DNA from 4 places in the Streptomonospora nanhaiensis genome. Region 1 is predicted to be linked to each of the others. Evidence: riboswitches for the same ligand, from Rfam matches in the RefSeq annotation. Region 1 holds a riboswitch; each other region holds the start of a gene.

Region 1 (4,501 bases):
GGTGATCAGCAATTGAAGTCACGGACGCGGTGCAGGGGCAATGAGCTGCGTATTGAGGGTTCGTTTCGACATAAGGACGCTTTTATGACAAAAGTCGGTTCTGGGGTTTCACCGAGTGTTCTGTCCGTTCGCCGGCGCGCCGCGTCCGCACAGCGGCGGGCGGCGCTTGCCGAACCCCGTGGCGCGCTCGAACGCGTGCGCCACCTCCAGCACCCGCCGCTCGGCCAGGTGCGGGCCCACGATCTGCACGCCCACCGGAAGTCCCTCGGGGGTGAACCCGCCCGGCACCGACACCGCCGGGCAGGCCGTCACCGTGATGTGGGAGCACGACCGCATCCAGTCCAGGTAGGTCTCCTGCACCACGCCGTCGATGTCGGGCGGGTACTCCAGGCCGGCGTCGAACGGCACCACCTGGCTCACCGGCAGCACCAGCACGTCGTAGCGCTCGAAGAACCGCCGCATCCGGTGGTAGATCCGGGTGTGCAGCACCTCGGCGCGCCCCACGTCGGCGCCGCTGAGCGCGCGGCCCTGCTCGATGTTCCACACCAGGCTCGGCTTGAGCCGGTCGCGCGCGGAGTCCAGCAGCCCGCCCAGCGACACCTCGAACGCCCACGCCCGCAGCGTGCGGAACACCTCGTCGGCGTCGCGGAGGTCGGGGGAGTCCTCGGCCACCACGCAGCCCAGGTCCGCCAGCACCCGCGGCACCGGGGCGAGCGCCTCCACCACGGCCCGCTCGCACACCGCCGCCCCGCCCAGGTCGGGGGTCCAGGCCACCCGCAGACCGCGCAGGTCGCGCTCCAGCGGCTCGGCGAACCCCGCACCCGGCTCGGGCACCGCGATCGGGCTGCGCGGGTCGGGCCCGGCCATCACCGACAGCAGCAGCGCGGCGTCGGCCACCTCCCGCGCCATGGGCCCCTGCACGCCCAGCGTCGACCACCCCAGCGGGGCGGGGTGGCGGGGCACCCGCCCCGGCGAGGGCCGCAGCCCCACCACGTTGTTGAACGCCGCCGGGTTGCGCAGCGACCCGCCCATGTCCGAGCCGTCGCACAGCGGGTGCATGCCGGCCGCCAGCGCGGCGGCGGCCCCGCCGCTGCTGCCCCCGGCCGACCGGGTCAGGTCGTAGGGGTTGCGCGTCAGCCCGAACACCGGGTTGAACGTGTGCGAGCCCGCCGAGAACTCCGGGGTGTTGGTCTTGCCCACGGTGATCGCGCCCGCCGCGCGCATCCGCTCCACCACCAGTTCGTCGCGCCGGGGCACGTTGCCGGCGAACAGCGGCGAACCGAACGTCGTGCGCACCCCGGCGGTCTCGTGGGCGTCCTTGTGCGCGACCGGCAGCCCGTGCAGCGGCCCCACCTCGGCGCCCGAGGCCAGCCGCTCGTCGGCGGCCGCCGCCTCGTCCATGGCCCGCTCGGCGCACAGCGTCACCACCGCGTTGACCCTCGGGTTCACCGCCTCGATCCGCGCCAGGTGCGCGCCCACCACCTCGCGGGCCGACACCTCCCGCGCGCGCAGCATCCGCGCCAGGTCGCGGGCGGAGCGGTAGGTGATCTCCTCGTCCACGGCCGGTGCCCTCCTCGACTCATCGCCCCGTCGGCGCGGCCATCCCACCCCACCGGCCCGGCCGCGCGCAAGGCGGCGCCCTCACCGTCCCCCGCCTGCCCCGGCACCCCCCGCGCCCCGGGGCGACTGCGGTGCGGGCGCGCGGAGGCCGGTGTGAGACGCTGGTGCGCGGTGCCCCGATCGCGGCGCACGCCCCGGTTCGTCCAGGGCCCGCCGCGACAGCAGGAACCCGGTGCGAATCCGGGACGGACCCGCCACTGTGACCAGGAAGCGACCCCGCCACGCACGCCACTGCCGGACCCCGGTGGGAAGGCGGCGGGGGAGCGGCGATCTGGAAGCCAGGAGACTGCGCGGCACCGCGACCGACCCCTGTGGGCGTGGACTCCCGAGGAAGGACTGACCCGCGTGAGCGCTCCTGCTCGCTATCCCTTCAGCGCGGTCGTCGGCATGGCCGACCTCAAGCTGGCGCTGCTGCTCAACGCCGTGTCGCCGGCCGTGGGCGGCGTGCTGGTCCGCGGCGAGAAGGGCACCGCCAAGTCGACCGTGGTGCGCGCCCTGGCGGCGCTGCTGCCCTCCATCGCCGTGGTCGAGGGCTGCCGCTTCGCCTGCGACCCCGCCGCCCCCGACCCCGGCTGCCCCGACGGCCCCCACGTCCCCGGCGCGGCCCCGGCCGAGCGCCCCGCCCGGCTCGTGGAGCTGCCGGTGGGCGCCAGCGAGGACCGGCTGGTCGGCGCGCTCGACCTGGAGCGCGCGCTCACCGAGGGGGTCAGGGCGTTCGAGCCCGGCCTGCTCGCCGACGCCCACCGCGGCCTCCTCTACGTCGACGAGGTCAACCTGCTGCACGACCACCTCGTCGACCTGCTGCTGGACGCCGCCGCCATGGGCACCTCCCATGTCGAGCGCGAAGGCGTGTCTGTGCGCCACGCGGCGCGCTTCCTGCTCGTGGGCACCATGAACCCCGAGGAGGGCGAACTCCGCCCGCAGCTGCTGGACCGCTTCGGCCTCACCGTCGAGGTCGCCGCCACCCGCGACCCCGCCCAGCGGGCCGAGGTCGTGCGCCGCCGGCTGGCCTTCGAGGCCGATCCCGGCTCCTTCGCCGCCGCCTACGCCGACGACGAAGCCGACCTCGCCGAACGCATCCGCGCCGCCCGCGAGCGCCTGCCCGGCGTGGTGCTCACCGACGCCGCGCTGCGCCAGGTCACCGCCGTGTGCGCGGCCTTCGACGTCGACGGCCTGCGCGCCGACATCGTCACCGCCCGCGCCGCCATGGCGCTGGCCGCCTGGCGCGGCCACGGCGAGGTCGGCTCCGACGACGTCCGCGACGCCGCCCGCCTGGCCCTGCCGCACCGGCGCCGCCGCGACCCCTTCGACGCCCCCGACCTCGACGAGGACCGCCTGCGCGAGGCGCTGGAGCAGGCGGAGCAGGCGGGTGAGCCCGACCCAAAAGGCCCTGATGAGGACCCCCCGGAGCCCCCGGAGGGTCCCCCACCCGCGGACCCCGGCGCCCCCGAGCCGCCTGCGTCAGCCGAGGGCGCGGACGGCCCGGAGGGCCCCGCCGAGCCCGAGGGGACCGGCACCTCCGATCCCGCACCGGGCGGGGCGGGCACCGACCCGGCCGACGACCGCCCCGGTGCCCAGGACGACCCCCCGGCCGACGGGTCCGGCCCCGCGTCGGAGGGCCCGGCCGCCGAACCGGGCGAGCCCTACCGTCCGCGCCTGCTGCGCCTCACCGGGGTGGGCCACGGCGCGCCCGGCCGCCGCTCCCGCGCCGAGACCCCCCACGGCCGCACCTCCGGCGCCCGCCCGCCCGCGCGGCGCGTGGGCGCCCTGCACCTGGGCGCCACCCTGCGCGCCGCCGCGCCCTACCAGCGCGCCCGCGGACGCAGCGGTCCGGGACTGGTGCTGCGCCCGGGCGACCTGCGCGAGGCCGTCCGCGAGGGCCGCGAGGGCAACCTCGTGCTGTTCTGCGTGGACGCCAGCGGCTCCATGGCCGCCCGGCAGCGCATGCGCGCCGTCAAGGGCGCGGTCCTGAGCCTCCTCCTGGACGCCTACCAGCGGCGCGACAAGGTCGGCCTGGTCACCTTCCGGGGCCGCGCCGCCGAGGTCGCACTGCCGCCCACGTCGTCGGTCGAGGCCGGGGCCCGCCGCCTGCGCGAGCTGCGCACCGGCGGCCGCACCCCGCTGGCGGCCGGCCTGGCGCGCGCGGCCGAGGTGCTGCGCGTCGAGCGGCTGCGCGACCCCGCCCGCCGCCCGCTGCTGGTCGTGGTCACCGACGGCCGCGCCACGCACGGCGGGCTCGACACCGCCCTGCGCGCCGCCGCCGGGATCGGCGCGCGCGGCGTGCACAGCGTCGTCGTGGACTGCGAGTCCGGCCCGGTTCGCCTCGGGCTGGCCGACCGCCTGGCCGCCGCCCTGGACGGCGAGTCCGTGCGCCTGGAGGAGTTGGCCGCCGACGCGCTGACCGGCCTGGTTCGCGGCACCCGCCGCGCCGCCTGACACCCGCCCGCCGTCCGCGCCGACAGCCCCGACAGCGCCGTCCGTGCGGGCGCCCCGCCGCCGTCCGCCGCGCCCCACGGCGACCGATCCCGCCACCGACCCGACCACCGACCCACTCAGGAGGCCGCCCATGCCGCAGGGCAGACCCACCCACGTGCCCGACGACGGGCTCACCACCCGCCAGCGCCGCAACCGCCCGCTGCTGATGGTGCACACCGGCCCCGGCAAGGGGAAGTCCACCGCCGCGTTCGGGCTGGCCGCCCGCGCGTGGGCGCAGGGCTGGGACATCGGCGTGTTCCAGTTCGTGAAGTCGGCCAAGTGGCGCATCGGCGAGGAACGCGCCCTGCGGGTGCTGGGGGAGTCCGGCGAGGGCGGCCGGGTGCACTGGAACAAGATGGGCGAGGGCTGGTCGTGGATCCAGCGCCCGGGCACCGAGGCCGACCAC
Region 2 (4,501 bases), 5.3 Mb from region 1:
CTGCGGCTGCTGGCCTCCGGGCTGGTGCTGCTGGCGCTGGCGCGGCCGTCGCTGCGCGGGCGCAGCCGGAGCGACTGGCTGGTGGCCGCGGGCTTCGGGGTCAGCCTGGGCGTGATGAACTTCGCCATCTACCAGGCGTTCGCGCGCATCCCCATGGGGATCGCGGTCACCATCGAGTTCCTGGGCCCGCTGGCGGTGGCCGTGGCGGGGTCGCGGCGGCGCGTGGACCTGGTGTGGGTGGCGCTGGCCGGGACCGGCGTGCTGCTGCTGGGCCGCAGCGACGGCGCGGTCTCGCCGGCCGGAGTGCTGTTCGCGCTGCTGGCCGGGGCCATGTGGGCGGCCTACATCCTGCTCAGCGCCGCGACCGGGCGCAGGTTCTCCGGCATGTCGGGGCTGGCCGTGGCCGGCGTGGTGGCCGCGGTGCTGGTGGCCCCGGCCGGGATCGCCGAGGGCGGCACCGCCCTGCTGGACCCCGGGATGCTGCTGCTGGGGCTGGCGATCGGGCTGCTGTCGTCGGTGGTGCCCTACACGCTGGAGTTGCAGGCGCTGCGCCGGATGCCGCCCCGGGTGTTCGGAATCCTGATGAGCCTGGAGCCGGCGGTGGCGGCGCTGGTGGGCATGGTGCTGCTGGGCCAGTGGCTGTCGGGCTGGCAGTGGCTGGCGATCGGCTGCGTGGTGGCGGCCAGCGCCGGGGCCACCCGGCGGCCGGGCGCCCCCCGCGCCGCCGAGGCGCCCTCCGGCCCGGAGGCCTCCGGCGGCGCGGCGGCCGCCCGCGGCGGGGAGGCCCCGGACCCCGACTAGGTGCGCGCGGGCACGGGCGCGGGCGGGGCCGCCGTCCGCGCCTTCGGGCTGCCCTCCTACCACTCCCCCGCCCCCGGATTCCACCCCGACACTCCATGGATTGCGGTTGTCGCGAACCCCAGGCACAACATGTAGTATCTCGGGCGCTGGTGGTTCATCGGGGCGCACACCCCGGTGAGGCAAGAGGGAACCCGGTGCGAATCCGGGACTGCCCCGCAGCGGTATGCGGGAAACGGCGCCGCGCGCACCCCACGGGGGCGGGCGGACGCCGCCGAACGCCGCCATGACGCACTGGCGCCTCGCGCGCTGGGAAGCGGCGGCCGTAGGAGGGGCGCTGGACTGTCCGCCCTGAGCCCGCGAGTCCGAAGACCTGCCACCGGTGTGCGCGCAAACCGGCGCGCACCGCAACGGGGCCTCGCGGGCGGGCCGCCGTGCTCGTCCGCCGTGCCCTGGGCGGGTCTCCCTTCCCGGGCGGCCGTGCGGACGCGTGCGCTCCGACCCCCGCCGGTCCCACCGGATCAGCGTCTAACCAGGTTGGAGCCATCCATGACCCTCGACACCGCACTGCCCGCCGCATCCTCCGCCGCCGCCGACCGGGCCGAGCCCGGTCAGCGGGTGGCGGCGGCCGTGGCGATGGCGTGCGCCGGTCTGCCCGGGGCCGATCCCGGACCGGTGGTAGCCGAGGCGCGGCGCGCCCTCTACCCCGGCATCAGCGCGGCCGAGGTGGACGAGGCGCTGGTGATGGCCGCCCGCGCGTTCGTTGAGGCCGACCCGGTGTACTCGCGGGTGGCGGCGCGGCTGCTGCTGGACACCCTGCGCCGCGAGGCGCTGAGCTTCGTCTCCGGGCACCCCGACACCGCCGGGCAGGACGACATGCCCGCGCGCTACCCGGGCTACCTGGCGGCCTACGTGGCGCGCGGGGTGGAGCTGGGCCAGCTCGACCCGCGCCTGGCCGACTTCGACCTGGAGCGGCTGGGCGCCGCGCTGCGGCCCGAGCGCGACCTGGAGTTCACGCTGCTGGGGTTGCAGACCCTCTACGACCGCTACTTCCTGCACCACCGGGGCACCCGCTACGAGCTGCCGCAGGCGTTCTTCATGCGGATCGCCATGGGGCTGGCCCTGGGCGAGGACGACCGCGAGGCGCGCGCGGTGGAGTTCTACGACCTGCTGTCCTCGTTCGACTTCATGTGCTCCACGCCGACCCTGTTCAACTCCGGCACGCCCCGGCCGCAGCTGTCGTCGTGCTTCCTGACGACGGTGGAGGACGACCTGAAGTCGATCTTCCACTCCATCAGCAACAACGCGCTGCTGTCGAAGTACTCCGGCGGCCTGGGCAACGACTGGACCCCGGTGCGCGGGATCGGCGCCCACATCCGCGGCACCAACGGCTCCAGCCAGGGCGTGGTGCCGTTCCTCAAGATCGCCAACGACACCGCCGTGGCGGTCAACCAGGGCGGCAAGCGCAAGGGCGCGGTGTGCGCCTACCTGGAGACCTGGCACATCGACATCGAGGAGTTCCTCGACCTGCGCAAGAACACCGGCGACGAGCGGCGCCGCACCCACGACATGAACACCGCCAACTGGGTGCCCGACCTGTTCCTGCGCCGGGTGGAGGCCGACGCGGAGTGGACGCTGTTCTCCCCCGACGAGGTGCCCGACCTGCACGACCTCTACGGCGCGGAGTTCGCCGAGCGCTACGAGCACTACGAGCGCGCGGCGCAGGCCGGGCAGATCGCGGTGTGGCGGCGGGTGCGCGCCGTCGACCTGTGGCGGCGGATGCTGACGATGCTGTTCGAGACCGGCCACCCCTGGATCACCTTCAAGGACCCCTGCAACCTGCGCTCGCCGCAGCGCCACACCGGGGTGGTGCACTCCTCCAACCTGTGCACCGAGATCACCCTGAACACCAGCGCCGAGGAGGTGGCGGTGTGCAACCTGGGGTCGGTCAACCTGGCCCGGCACGTCACGCCCGAGGGGCTGGACACCGCGCGGCTGGAGCGCACGGTGCGCACGGCGGTGCGGATGCTGGACAACGTCATCGACGTGAACCTCTACACCATCCCCGAGGCCGAGCGGGCCAACATGCGCCACCGCCCGATCGGGCTGGGCCTGATGGGCTACCAGGACGCCCTGTTCACGCTGCGGCTGCCGGTGGCCTCGCCCGAGGCCGTGGAGTTCGCCGACGAGAGCATGGAGCTGATCTCCTACCACGCCATCAGCGCCTCGGCCGACCTGGCCGCCGAGCGCGGCGCCTACGCCACCTTCGAGGGCTCGCTGTGGAGCCGGGGCGTGCTGCCGATCGACTCGCTGGCCGAACTGGAGGAGGCGCGCGGGGGCGACCTCGACGTCGACCGCACCGCGCGGCTGGACTGGTCGGGGCTGCGCGAGCGGGTCCGGGCCGGGATGCGCAACTCCAACGTGATGGCGATCGCGCCCACCGCCACCATCGCCAACATCACCGGCGTGGGGCAGTCCATCGAGCCGCTGTACCGCAACCTGTATGTGAAGTCGAACATGTCGGGCGACTTCACCGTGGTCAACCCGTTCCTGGTGCGCGACCTCAAGGAGCGCGGGCTGTGGGACGAGGAGATGGTGGCCGCGCTGAAGCTGCACGACGGCAGCCTGGGCCGGATCGACCGGGTGCCGGCCGACCTCAAGGAGCTGTACGCCACCGCGTTCGAGATCGCCCCGGAGTGGCTGGTGGACGCGGCGTCGCGGCGGCAGAAGTGGATCGACCAGGCGCAGTCGCTCAACCTCTACATGGCCGAGCCCAGCGGGCGCCGCCTCGACGCGCTGTACCGGCGCGCCTGGCGCTCGGGCCTGAAGACCACCTACTACCTGCGGTCGCAGAGCGCCACGCACGTGGAGAAGAGCACGCTCAAGGGCACCGACGGGCGGCTGAACGCGGTGTCGGCCGCGCCCGCCGCCGCGCCCGCGCCCTCCCCCGGCCCGGTGCCGGCCGAGGGCGCGGCCTGCGCGATCGACGACCCCGAGTGCGAGGCCTGCCAGTAGCCCGCGCGGGGGTGCGGCGCGCGCCGCACCCCCGCCCCGCCGTCCGACCACCGACTCACAGTCCGACCGAGGAAGACACCGACCGATGACGAGCACGCACGAGACCCCCGCCACCGGCCTGGGCGAGATCGACCGCGCCGCCGCGCGGGTCAGCGTCGGCGACAAGGCGATGATCAACGCCCGCGCCGACGTCAACCAACTGCTGCCGCTGAAGTACCACTGGGCGTGGGAGAAGTACCTGGCCGGCTGCAACAACCACTGGATGCCCAGCGAGGTGGCCATGCAGGCCGACATCGCGCTGTGGAAGTCCCCCGACGGGCTCAGCGCCGACGAGCGGCTGATGATCAAGCGCAACCTGGGGTTCTTCGCCACGGCGGAGTCGCTGGTGGCCAACAACGTCGTCCTGGCGGTCTACCGCCACCTCACCAACCCCGAGTGCCGCCAGTACCTGCTGCGCCAGGCGTTCGAGGAGGCGGTGCACACCCACACCTTCCAGTACATCTGCGAGAGCCTGGGGCTGGACGAGGGCGAGCTGTTCAACATGTACCGGGAGGTCCCCTCGATCACCGAGAAGGACGCCTGGGCGCTGCGCTACACCCGCAACCTGGAGGACCCCGACTTCGCCACCGGCACGCCGGAGGCCGACCAGGCGTTCCTGCGCGACCTGGTGGCCTTCTACGTGGTGTTC
Region 3 (4,501 bases), 430 kb from region 1:
AACCCGTCGAGCCGCTCGGCGAAGTACTGCACCATGTCGTTGCGCTCGGGTTCGCCGTGCACCAGCACGTCCAGGCCGATGTCCTCCTGGAGCGCGATCACCCGGTCGATCTCGGCGCGCATCAGCCGGGTGTACTCGGCGTCGTCGATCCGCCCGGCCCGGTGGTCGGCCCGCGCCCGCCGCACCTCGGGGGTCTGCGGGAAGGACCCGATGGTGGTGGTGGGCAGCAGCGGCTCGCGTCCGGGCGCGCCGCGCCGCTGCTCGCCGGCGCGCTCGGCCGACTCCCCCAAGGCGTCCAGGCGGGCGCGCACCCGCGCGTCGACCGCCGGGGCGGGCCGGGGCGCGCGGGCGGCCTCCAGCCGGGCCGCGGCCTCGGCGTCGCCCTCCGACAGCGCCCGGCCCAGCAGCACGACCTCGTCCACCTTCTGCCGGGCGAACGCCAGGCGCTCGCGCAGCGCGGGGTCCAGGCCGGGCTCGGCGGCCAGGTCGATGGGCACGTGCAGCAGCGAGCAGGAGGTGCTCACCTCGACCTCGCGCGCCAGCCCGAGCAGGGAGCCCAGCGCGGCCAGGGCGCGCGGCAGGTCGCAGCGCCACACGTTGCGGCCGTCGACCACCCCGGCCACGAGCGTCTTGCCGCCCAGCCCCGACACCCGGGCCAGGTCCTCGACCGACTCCGGGCCGCTGACCAGGTCCAGGCCCACCGCCTCGACCGGGGTGCGCTTGAGCGCCTCCAGGACGGCCGGTCCCACGGCGCCGAAGTAGGTGGACACCACCAGGCCGGGGCGCTTCGCCAGGCCGCCCAGGCGCGTGTAGGCGCGCTCCAGCGCGGCGGTCTCGGCGCGGCCCTCGTCGGTGGCCAGCACCGGCTCGTCCAGCTGCACCGACGCCGCGCCGGCCGCCCGCAGCAGGCCCAGCAGTTCGGCGTAGCACTCCACCAGCTCGTCCAGCAGCTCCAGGGGCCGCCAGCCGGCGGGGGCGCCGGGGGCGGGCTTGGCCAGCAGCAGGAGGGTGAGCGGGCCCACCAGCACCGGGCGGGTGGGGATTCCCAGGCCGCGCGCCTGGGTGTACTCGGCCAGCGGCTTGCGGCCGGCCAGGCGCGGCCGGGTGGCCGGCGACAGCTCGGGGACCAGGTAGTGGTAGTTGGTGTCGAACCACTTGGTCATCTCCATGGGCGCGAGGTGGTCGGTGCCCCGGGCCATGGCGAAGTAGGCGCGCAGTTCGGCGTCGCGGTCGCCGGCGGCGTCCACCAGGGGGCGGAACCGCTCGGGGACCAGGTCGAACAGCACGGCGTGGTCGAGCACGTGGTCGTAGTAGGAGAAGGTGTTGGAGCAGACGGCGGTGACGCCGGCGTCGCGCAGGGTCTCCCAGACGCCGCGGCGCAGCCGGGCGGCCGCGGCGTCGAGGTCGGCGGCGCCGATGCGCCCGGCCCAGTAGGCCTCGCTCGCCTTCTTCAGCTCGCGGTCGGGCCCGATACGGGGGTAGCCGTGGACGGCGGTGGTGGTCATGGTCGGCGTGTTCTCTCCCTCGTCGATCAGCCTGCGGGACCGCTGGCGTCCCGAGGGGAGGGGGAGGGCGCGCACGGGCACGCCGACGCACCGCCCTGGCCCTCCCTCGGGGCGCACGGACCCAGCCGTGGGCGCGGGGCGCGGCCACGGGCGGTGGCAGGTCTTCGGACTCGCGGGCGCGGAGGCGGCCGATCCTGGCCGCGTCCTCCTACCGGCCGTCGCTTCCCAGGCGCCTGCGGCGCCCAGTGCCGATGACGGCTTTCGTTCCCGCTTACCGCTGCGGGGCAGTCCCGGATTCGCACCGGGTTCCCTCTTACGACACGCACGCCGGGCGCGCGTGTACCGACCGCGAGCGCCAGTATAGGCGCGGCCCTCGCGCCGCCCCGGGGCGCGGTGCGGGCGGTGCCCAACGCGCCGGCCGGCGCGCGGATTCGCGCGGTCGGCCCCGCGACACGCACGGCTCGGCGTGCGCAGCCGGGCCGCGGCTGGCAGGATGGGCGCGGCTGTCATGACGCCCGCGGGCGCCCGGCGGGGCGCCGGCCCACGGCGCGCCCGGGTGCTCAGCCGCTCCCCGGCCCGCGACCGATTCGCGTGGGATGAACAAACCTTGCCGTAGTTGCCCGCATCATGACGCTCTCTGTTGCCTGTCCTGGCTTTTCGCCTTTTACGCTCGACCGATGGACCGTGTCCGAATTGATATATCAATCGCGGAACTCGCCCGGTTGTCAGGGGCGACAGAGTCACCGGCACTTGAACCCAGGACCGCGAAGGACGCTCACCCATTGAGGAACCAGCCCGTGCGCCCGCAACCGTTGACCTCTGACCGGCGCCGGCGCGCCGCCCGCCCAGGACCGGCCCTGCGCGCGGCCGCGGGCGCCGCCGTGCTGTCGCTGCTCGCCCTGACCGCCTGCTCGGGCGATGAGGCGCGGCCGACCTCGGGGGACGAGGCGCCCGAGCCGACGCCGGCCACGGGCGAGGCCGACGAACTGACGGTGGTCGACACCAAGCACGTGCCCGGGCTGTCGGAGGAGCGCACGGCGAGCAAGGACGGCGGGGTGGAGATCGACGTCGCCTACCCCACGGTCCGCAACGCCGGGCCGTTCGCCGAGCGGCTGGCCGAGATCACCGAGCAGGACGCCGCCGACTTCGCCGGCGCGGCCGACGACCCGAAGTCCTACACCGTCGACTGGCAGCTGAGCGTGGCCGGGCCGGGCGTCATGGCGGTCCGGCTGACCCAGCGCGAGAAGGACGGCGAGGGCGAGCGCACCGGCTACTCCACCTACTGGTACGACACCGAGTCCGGCCACACGGCCTACTCCACCGAGCTGCTGGGCGGCCAGCGCCAGCTCGACCGGCTCGACGCGCAGGTCAAGAAGCGGCTGAAGGACGAGGACGGGGTGGACGTCTCCACGCTGCACCCCATCGCCCGGCTCTACGACTCTATCGGGTTCAACCCCGACGGCGACCTCGTGGTGGAGTTCGACGAGGGCCAGATCGCGCCGGTCAAGGACGGGCGGGTGCACGCGGTGGTGCCCCGCGAGGACGCCGAGCCGCTGCTGTCGGAGTTCGGCGAGCGGGCGCGGTCGGCCGCCGTGGTGGTCACGCCGGAGTTCCGGATCGGCCGCGCGGCCAACGCGCCCAAGGACGGCCCGCCCGAGGGCGGGGTGCCCGGCGTGATGGCCGCCGCCGACTCCGAGGTCGACTGCTCCGACCCCGAGTCCAAGTGCATCGCGCTGACGTTCGACGACGGCCCGGGCGCGCGCACGCCCGAACTGCTGGACGCGCTGGCCGAGTACGACGCGCGGGCGACGTTCTTCGTCACCGGCGGCCCGGTGCGCGAGCACCCCGACGTCGTGCGGCGGGAGTACGCCGAGGGCCACGAGGTCGCCAACCACACGGTCCACCACCCCGACCTCACCTCGGTGGGCAAGGACGAGATCGACGAGGAGCTGTCCACGGTCAACGAGCTGGTGCGCCGGGAGACCGGCTACACCATGGACCTGATGCGCCCGCCCTACGGCGCCACCGACGGCCAGGTCGACGAGGTCACCGAGCGGCTGGGCCAGGCGCAGATCCTGTGGAGCATCGACACCAACGACTGGCGCGACCACAACCCCGGCCTGGTGGCGGACCGGGCGGTGGAGGACGCGCGCCCGGGGTCCATCGTGCTGATGCACGACATCCACGACACCACCATCGACGCCGTGCCCGACATCCTCAAGCGGCTCGACGAGAAGGGTTACACCATGGTCACGGTGTCGCAACTGCTCGGCGAGACCGAACCGGGCCGCTCCTACATCGACGGCCACCCCGAACCGGAGGAGTCGCCGTCGCCCAGCGACTGACCAGGCGCTGACCAGGGCGTTCGCAAATCCTCCGGGTCGGGGCGCATGTGGCGCGCGCGACACGCGGCGGGGTGTCCCCGGTGCGGGGGCACCCCGCCGGCGCGCGTAGGCTGGGTCGCCGTGGTGGGAGCGCCTCCTGCGGTACCCGCCCGGCGACCTCCCAACCGCCGGGGCGTGGCCTGAACCGGTCCGCTTGGCGGCGGCGCCAGCGGGAACCCGAGGTATAAAGGCGGTCGTTCCCGACGAAGAGAGCAGCCACCACAGCGTGACCCGTGGATGTGTGAAGGGAAGTCCGATGGCCGTTGCGTGCGCGCGCGACTATGCCTGGTTGCGGGAGACCCAGCCGGACCTCGCCGAAGCGTACTGCCTCTCCTATGTGCGGGGGCTGAGCAAGGCCGCCGCGCTGGGGCGGCTGGGGGTCGCCGAGCGCGACCTGCGCTCCCTGCCCATCGCCGAGGCCGTCGAGGCGGCGCTGTGCGCTGAGGGGCGTCCGCCGATGACCGTGCACGCGCTGTCGGTCAACGGCTGGACCGTGATCGTCGAGCCCACCGGCTGCCGCGTGACCCGGCCGGAGTGCTACCGCACCCTGTCGGCCGAGACCGAACTCGTGTCGGTGCGGGTGCTGATGGGCCACCGCTATGAGTTCCGCTG
Region 4 (4,501 bases), 630 kb from region 1:
CGACGGCTCCGGCGTGGTCCCCTCCTCCAGCATCTCCCAGCCCTCCCTGGTGGTGGCGATGCTCCAGGCCATGGACGCCCGCGACGGCGACACCGTGCTGGAGATCGGCACCGGCACCGGCTACAGCACCGCCCTGCTGTGCGAGCGGCTGGGCGACGAGAACGTCACCTCCGTCGAGATCGACCCCGGCGTGGCCGAACGCGCCCGCGAGCGGCTGCACGGGTTCGGCTACAAGCCCCGGCTGGTCGTCGGCGACGGCGCCCACCCGCCCGAGGGGCCCTATGACCGCGTGATCGCCACGGTGGCGGCCCGCAGCGTCCCGGCGGCCTGGATCACCCGGACCCGGCCCGGCGGAACGGTCGTGAGCCCGTGGGGGCCGGGCTTCACCTCCGCCGGGCTGCTGCGCCTGGAGGTCGGCGAGGGCACGGCCCAGGGCCGGATGATCGCCGACGCCGCGTTCATGTGGCTGCGCGGCCAGCGGCGCTCCGCCGACCCCTGGCACACCTTCGTCGACGAACACGACCCCGCCGCCGTGGCCGGGCACACCGACCTCAACCCGCGCGTGGTGGCCGACCGCGACCCCGGCTGGGGCGTGGTCCTGGGGTGGCGGGTGCCAGGGCTCGCCTACGCGTCCTTCGAGGCCGACCCCGACAACCACCCGGCGGCGGGCGAGGCCACGGTCTACGTCTACGACCGCGCCGGCTCCTGGGCCCTGGGCGAGTACGTGCCCGCCGGTCCGCCCTACGAGACCCTGCGGGCCGGTCCGCGCGACCTGTGGGCCGAGATCGCCGCCGCGCGCGAGGTGTGGCGCGCGGCCGGGTCGCCCGGGCGCGACCGGCTCGGCCTGACCGTCACCGCCGGCGGCGGGCACCGGCTGTGGGTGGACACCCCCGCCGATCCCGTGGACCCCGGGCCCCTCGGCGGGGTGTGAGCCGCATCCGCCTCCACCCGCTCAGCCCGCCGCACCGCGCCGGGTGCCGCGCCGCATCAGCCACAGGAAGAACGGCGCCCCGCACAGCGCGGTGAGGATCCCCACGGGGATCTCCTCGGGCCGGGCCAGCGTGCGCGCGACCAGGTCGGCCAGGACCATGAACGGCGCCCCCAGCAGCACGGCCACCGGCAGGGCGCGCCGGTGGTCGGGGCCCACGAGCATGCGCGCGATGTGGGGCATCATCAGCCCGACGAACCCCACCGGGCCGCTGACCGCCACCAGCACGCCCGTGGCCAGCGAGACCACCACGAACATCGCGGCGCGGAACCCGCCGACGTTGAGGCCGATCCCGGTGGCGGTCTCCTCGCCCAGTGCGAACACGTTGAGCGCCGGCGTCTGCGCCGCGACGACCAGGGTGCTGACCGCCACGGCCGCGGCGGGCGCGGGCAGGGTGGCCCACGTGGTGCCGCCCAGCCCGCCCAGGGTCCAGCGCTGCACCAGGGCGGCGGCGTGGGGGTCGCCCGAGGTCATGATGACCAGCGCGGCGGCGGCCGACAGCACCTCGGCCATGACCACCCCGGACAGGATGAGCCGCAGGGTGCTGATCCGGCCGCCGGTGCGGGCCAGCAGGTAGACGGCCACGAGCGCGGCCAGCGCGCCGAGGAACGCGGTGGCCGGCAGCGACTGGCCGCCGAACAGCCGCACGCCGAACACCACGACCACCACCGCGCCGAAGGTGGCGCCCGAGGACACCCCCAGCAGCAGCGGGTCGGCCAGCGGGTTGCGCACCAGCGTCTGGAGCACCAGCCCCACCCCGGCCAGGCCCGCGCCCACGAGCGCGGCCAGCAGCACGCGGGGCAGGCGCGCCGTGACCACGATGGCCTCGGTGGCGGGCGGCCAGTCGGGCGGCACGAGCCCGGGGGCCGCCTGGTGGAGGAGGATGCGCCAGGTGTCGGCGGCCGAGATCCCGACCGAGCCCGCGCCCACGCCCAGCGTCATCGCCAGCGGAAGGGCGGCCAGCAGCAGCGCCAGCGCCACCGGGAGCGGGAGCCGGCCGCGCCGGGTGGGGACGGCGGCGGGACGGGATCGGCCGGGCGGTGGCCCCGGCGGGGCCGGGGCGGCGGGGGTGCCGCCGGGGGCGCGCGGTGCGGCGGGGGTGTCGGCGGTGTCGGCCATCCCCGCTCAGAACGCCTCGGGGTGGAGCTGCTCGGCGATGCGGGTGACCGCGTCGCCCACCCGGACGCCCACGACAGTGGAGGACAGCGGCAGCTCGGCGAACCGCTCCCGGCGCACAGCGGGCGCGTGGGCCAGGGCGGGCTGGGCCAGCACCGCCCGGCGCTTGTCCTCGACGGTGGTGGACCCGTAGTCGTAGAAGAGGATCGCCTCGGGGTCGCGGGCGGCGGCCTGCTCGATGGAGACGTCGGCGAACACGTCGTCCACGTCGGAGAACACGTTGCGCCCGCCGGCGGAGGCGATCATGTCGTCGGCGATCCCGGCGCCGCCGGAGGTGAAGACGGTGGCGTCGAGGGAGTCCACCACCAGCACGTCCACCGGGTCGGTGCCCGCCAGCCGGGCCTCGACCGAGGCGACCTCGGCCTCGATGTCGGCGACGAGTTCGTCGGCGCGCTCCTCCACGCCGAAGAGGCGGCCGATGTTGCGGATCTCGGTGCCGACCGTGTCCAGGTCGACGTCCGTGGCGCACTGCTCGACGGAGGCGTAGGTGGTCATGCCGGCCGCCTCCAGCGCGTCGCGGCCCCGGCCCTCGGCGGGGTCGAAGGCGCTGGCCGCGAACCCGGCGTAGACGAAGTCGGGCTCGGCGGCCAGCAGCGCCTCGTAGGAGGGGTAGCGCTCGGCGAGCACGGGGACGGACGCGTAGTCCTCGCGCAGCTCGGGCAGGACCGCGTCGTCCAGGAACGCGGTGCCCACCATCCGGTCGGCCAGGCCCAGGGCGAGCATGATCTCGGCGACGTGCTGGTTCATGGCCACCGCCCGCTGCGGCGGCGCGGAAACGGTGACCTCGCGCCCGCACTCGCGCACGGTGACGGGGTAGCCCTCGGCCGGGGCGCCGCCGCCGGCGCCCGCGGCAGTGCCGCAGGCGCTGAGGGCGAGGACCACTCCGGCCGCGGCGGCGGCCGACCTGGCCGCCCGGCCCGGCCGGGCGGGGTGCGGGGAGGGAGGGGATGGGCGCACGTCTGGTCCTTCCGCGAGGCCGGGCGCGGCGCGCGGCGCGGCCCGCGGACGGGGGCACACGGGGGTGCCGCCGGCGCGCTCCGCCTCCGGGGTCCGCGCCCCTGGGTGACGAGTCGCGACGGGTCAGTGTCCTGACTCCCGGATCAGCGCCTGGCCCGGCCTTCCGGCGCGCGCGGCGCCGTGGCCGTGAGCGGGTTCGGCTCCCCGGTCACAGTGGCGGGACCGTGCCGGAGTCGCACCGGCTTCCTGTCGTCCCGTCGCCGTCCCAGGCTAGCGAGCGCCCGGCCGCGGCGGAGGGCCGGGGCCGCGGGCGGCGTCCGCACCGACTTGACCTCAAGTTAGGTAGAGGAATTATCGTCCGGTCTGTCGCAGGGAGCCGGTAGGAACGGCCGTGCGGCCGCCGACGACGACGAAAAGGGTGAAGCCGATGAGCATGGAGGTCAGCGCGTGGACATCGATGTACAACGCGATGCACGCGCAGGAGGACCGGCGGCCGTTCTCGTGGCCGACCCTGCGCCGGATCGGCCGGTTCGCCCGCCCGCACCGGCGCACCCTGGGCTGGTTCGTGCTGCTGAGCAGCGTGGTGGCGGCGCTGGCGGTGGCCACTCCCCTGCTGGCCGGGCGGATCGTCGACGCGATCGTCCACGGTGAGCCCTTCGACGTCGTGGTCGGCCTCGCCGCGCTGATCGCGGGCATCGCCGTCGCCGAGGCCGGGCTGGGCCTGCTCCAGCGGTGGCTGTCGGCGGGCATCGGCGAGGGCCTGATCCTGGACCTGCGCTCGGCCGTCTACGACCACGTGCAGCGCATGCCGATCGCGTTCTTCACCCGCACCCGCACCGGCGCGCTCGTCAGCCGGCTCAACAACGACGTCATCGGGGCGCAGCGGGCCTTCAGCGACACCCTCTCGGGCGTGGTGGGCAACCTGGTCACCCTAGCGCTGACGCTGGCCGCCATGCTGGCGCTGTCGTGGCAGATCACGCTGATCTCGCTGCTGCTGCTCCCGGTGTTCGTGGTGCCGGCGCGGCGCATGGGCAGCCGCCTGGCGCGGCTGGAGCGCGAGGCGGCGGCGCACAACGCGGCCATGGGCACGCAGATGACCGAGCGGTTCTCGGCGGGCGGCGCCACCCTGGTGAAGCTGTTCGGCCGGCCCGAGCGGGAGTCGGCGGAGTTCCGCGCGCGGGCGCGGCGGGTGCGCGACATCGGCGTGCGCACGGCCATGGTGCAGACGGTGTTCATGACCGCGCTGACCCTGGTGTCGGCACTGGCCCTGGCGCTGGTCTACGGCCTGGGCGGGTTCCTGGCGCTGCGCGACGAGCTCGCGGCCGGCGCCGTGGTGTCCCTGGCGATGCTGCTGACCCGGCTGTACGCGCCGCTGACCGA

What was found. A riboswitch is a leader RNA that binds a small molecule or an ion and turns the genes downstream of it on or off. The one in region 1 is predicted to bind cobalamin.
Region 2: another riboswitch for cobalamin. It lies ahead of HNR12_RS00025 (ribonucleoside-diphosphate reductase subunit alpha); the one in region 1 lies ahead of HNR12_RS23395 (putative cobaltochelatase).
Region 3: another riboswitch for cobalamin. It lies ahead of metE (5-methyltetrahydropteroyltriglutamate--homocysteine S-methyltransferase); the one in region 1 lies ahead of HNR12_RS23395 (putative cobaltochelatase).
Region 4: another riboswitch for cobalamin. It lies ahead of HNR12_RS25945 (ABC transporter substrate-binding protein); the one in region 1 lies ahead of HNR12_RS23395 (putative cobaltochelatase).

The regions. Positions count from the first base shown of each region.
Region 1 covers NZ_JACCFO010000001.1:5,263,767-5,268,267, forward strand. Annotated here, with positions in the region: gene HNR12_RS23390 (amidase) at 109-1,560, opposite strand; cobalamin riboswitch at 1,783-1,909, shown strand; gene HNR12_RS23395 (putative cobaltochelatase) at 1,966-4,056, shown strand; gene cobO (cob(I)yrinic acid a,c-diamide adenosyltransferase) at 4,187-4,501, shown strand, end outside.
Region 2 covers NZ_JACCFO010000001.1:10,684-15,184, reverse strand. Annotated here, with positions in the region: gene HNR12_RS00030 (EamA family transporter) at 1-801, shown strand, start outside; cobalamin riboswitch at 935-1,193, shown strand; gene HNR12_RS00025 (ribonucleoside-diphosphate reductase subunit alpha) at 1,348-3,813, shown strand; gene HNR12_RS00020 (ribonucleotide-diphosphate reductase subunit beta) at 3,899-4,501, shown strand, end outside.
Region 3 covers NZ_JACCFO010000001.1:5,693,076-5,697,576, reverse strand. Annotated here, with positions in the region: gene metE (5-methyltetrahydropteroyltriglutamate--homocysteine S-methyltransferase) at 1-1,505, opposite strand, end outside; cobalamin riboswitch at 1,644-1,868, opposite strand; gene HNR12_RS25105 (polysaccharide deacetylase family protein) at 2,303-3,850, shown strand; gene HNR12_RS25100 (DUF6461 domain-containing protein) at 4,146-4,501, shown strand, end outside.
Region 4 covers NZ_JACCFO010000001.1:5,896,159-5,900,659, reverse strand. Annotated here, with positions in the region: gene HNR12_RS25955 (methyltransferase domain-containing protein) at 1-931, shown strand, start outside; gene HNR12_RS25950 (FecCD family ABC transporter permease) at 953-2,107, opposite strand; gene HNR12_RS25945 (ABC transporter substrate-binding protein) at 2,114-3,121, opposite strand; cobalamin riboswitch at 3,246-3,370, opposite strand; gene HNR12_RS25940 (ABC transporter ATP-binding protein) at 3,549-4,501, shown strand, end outside.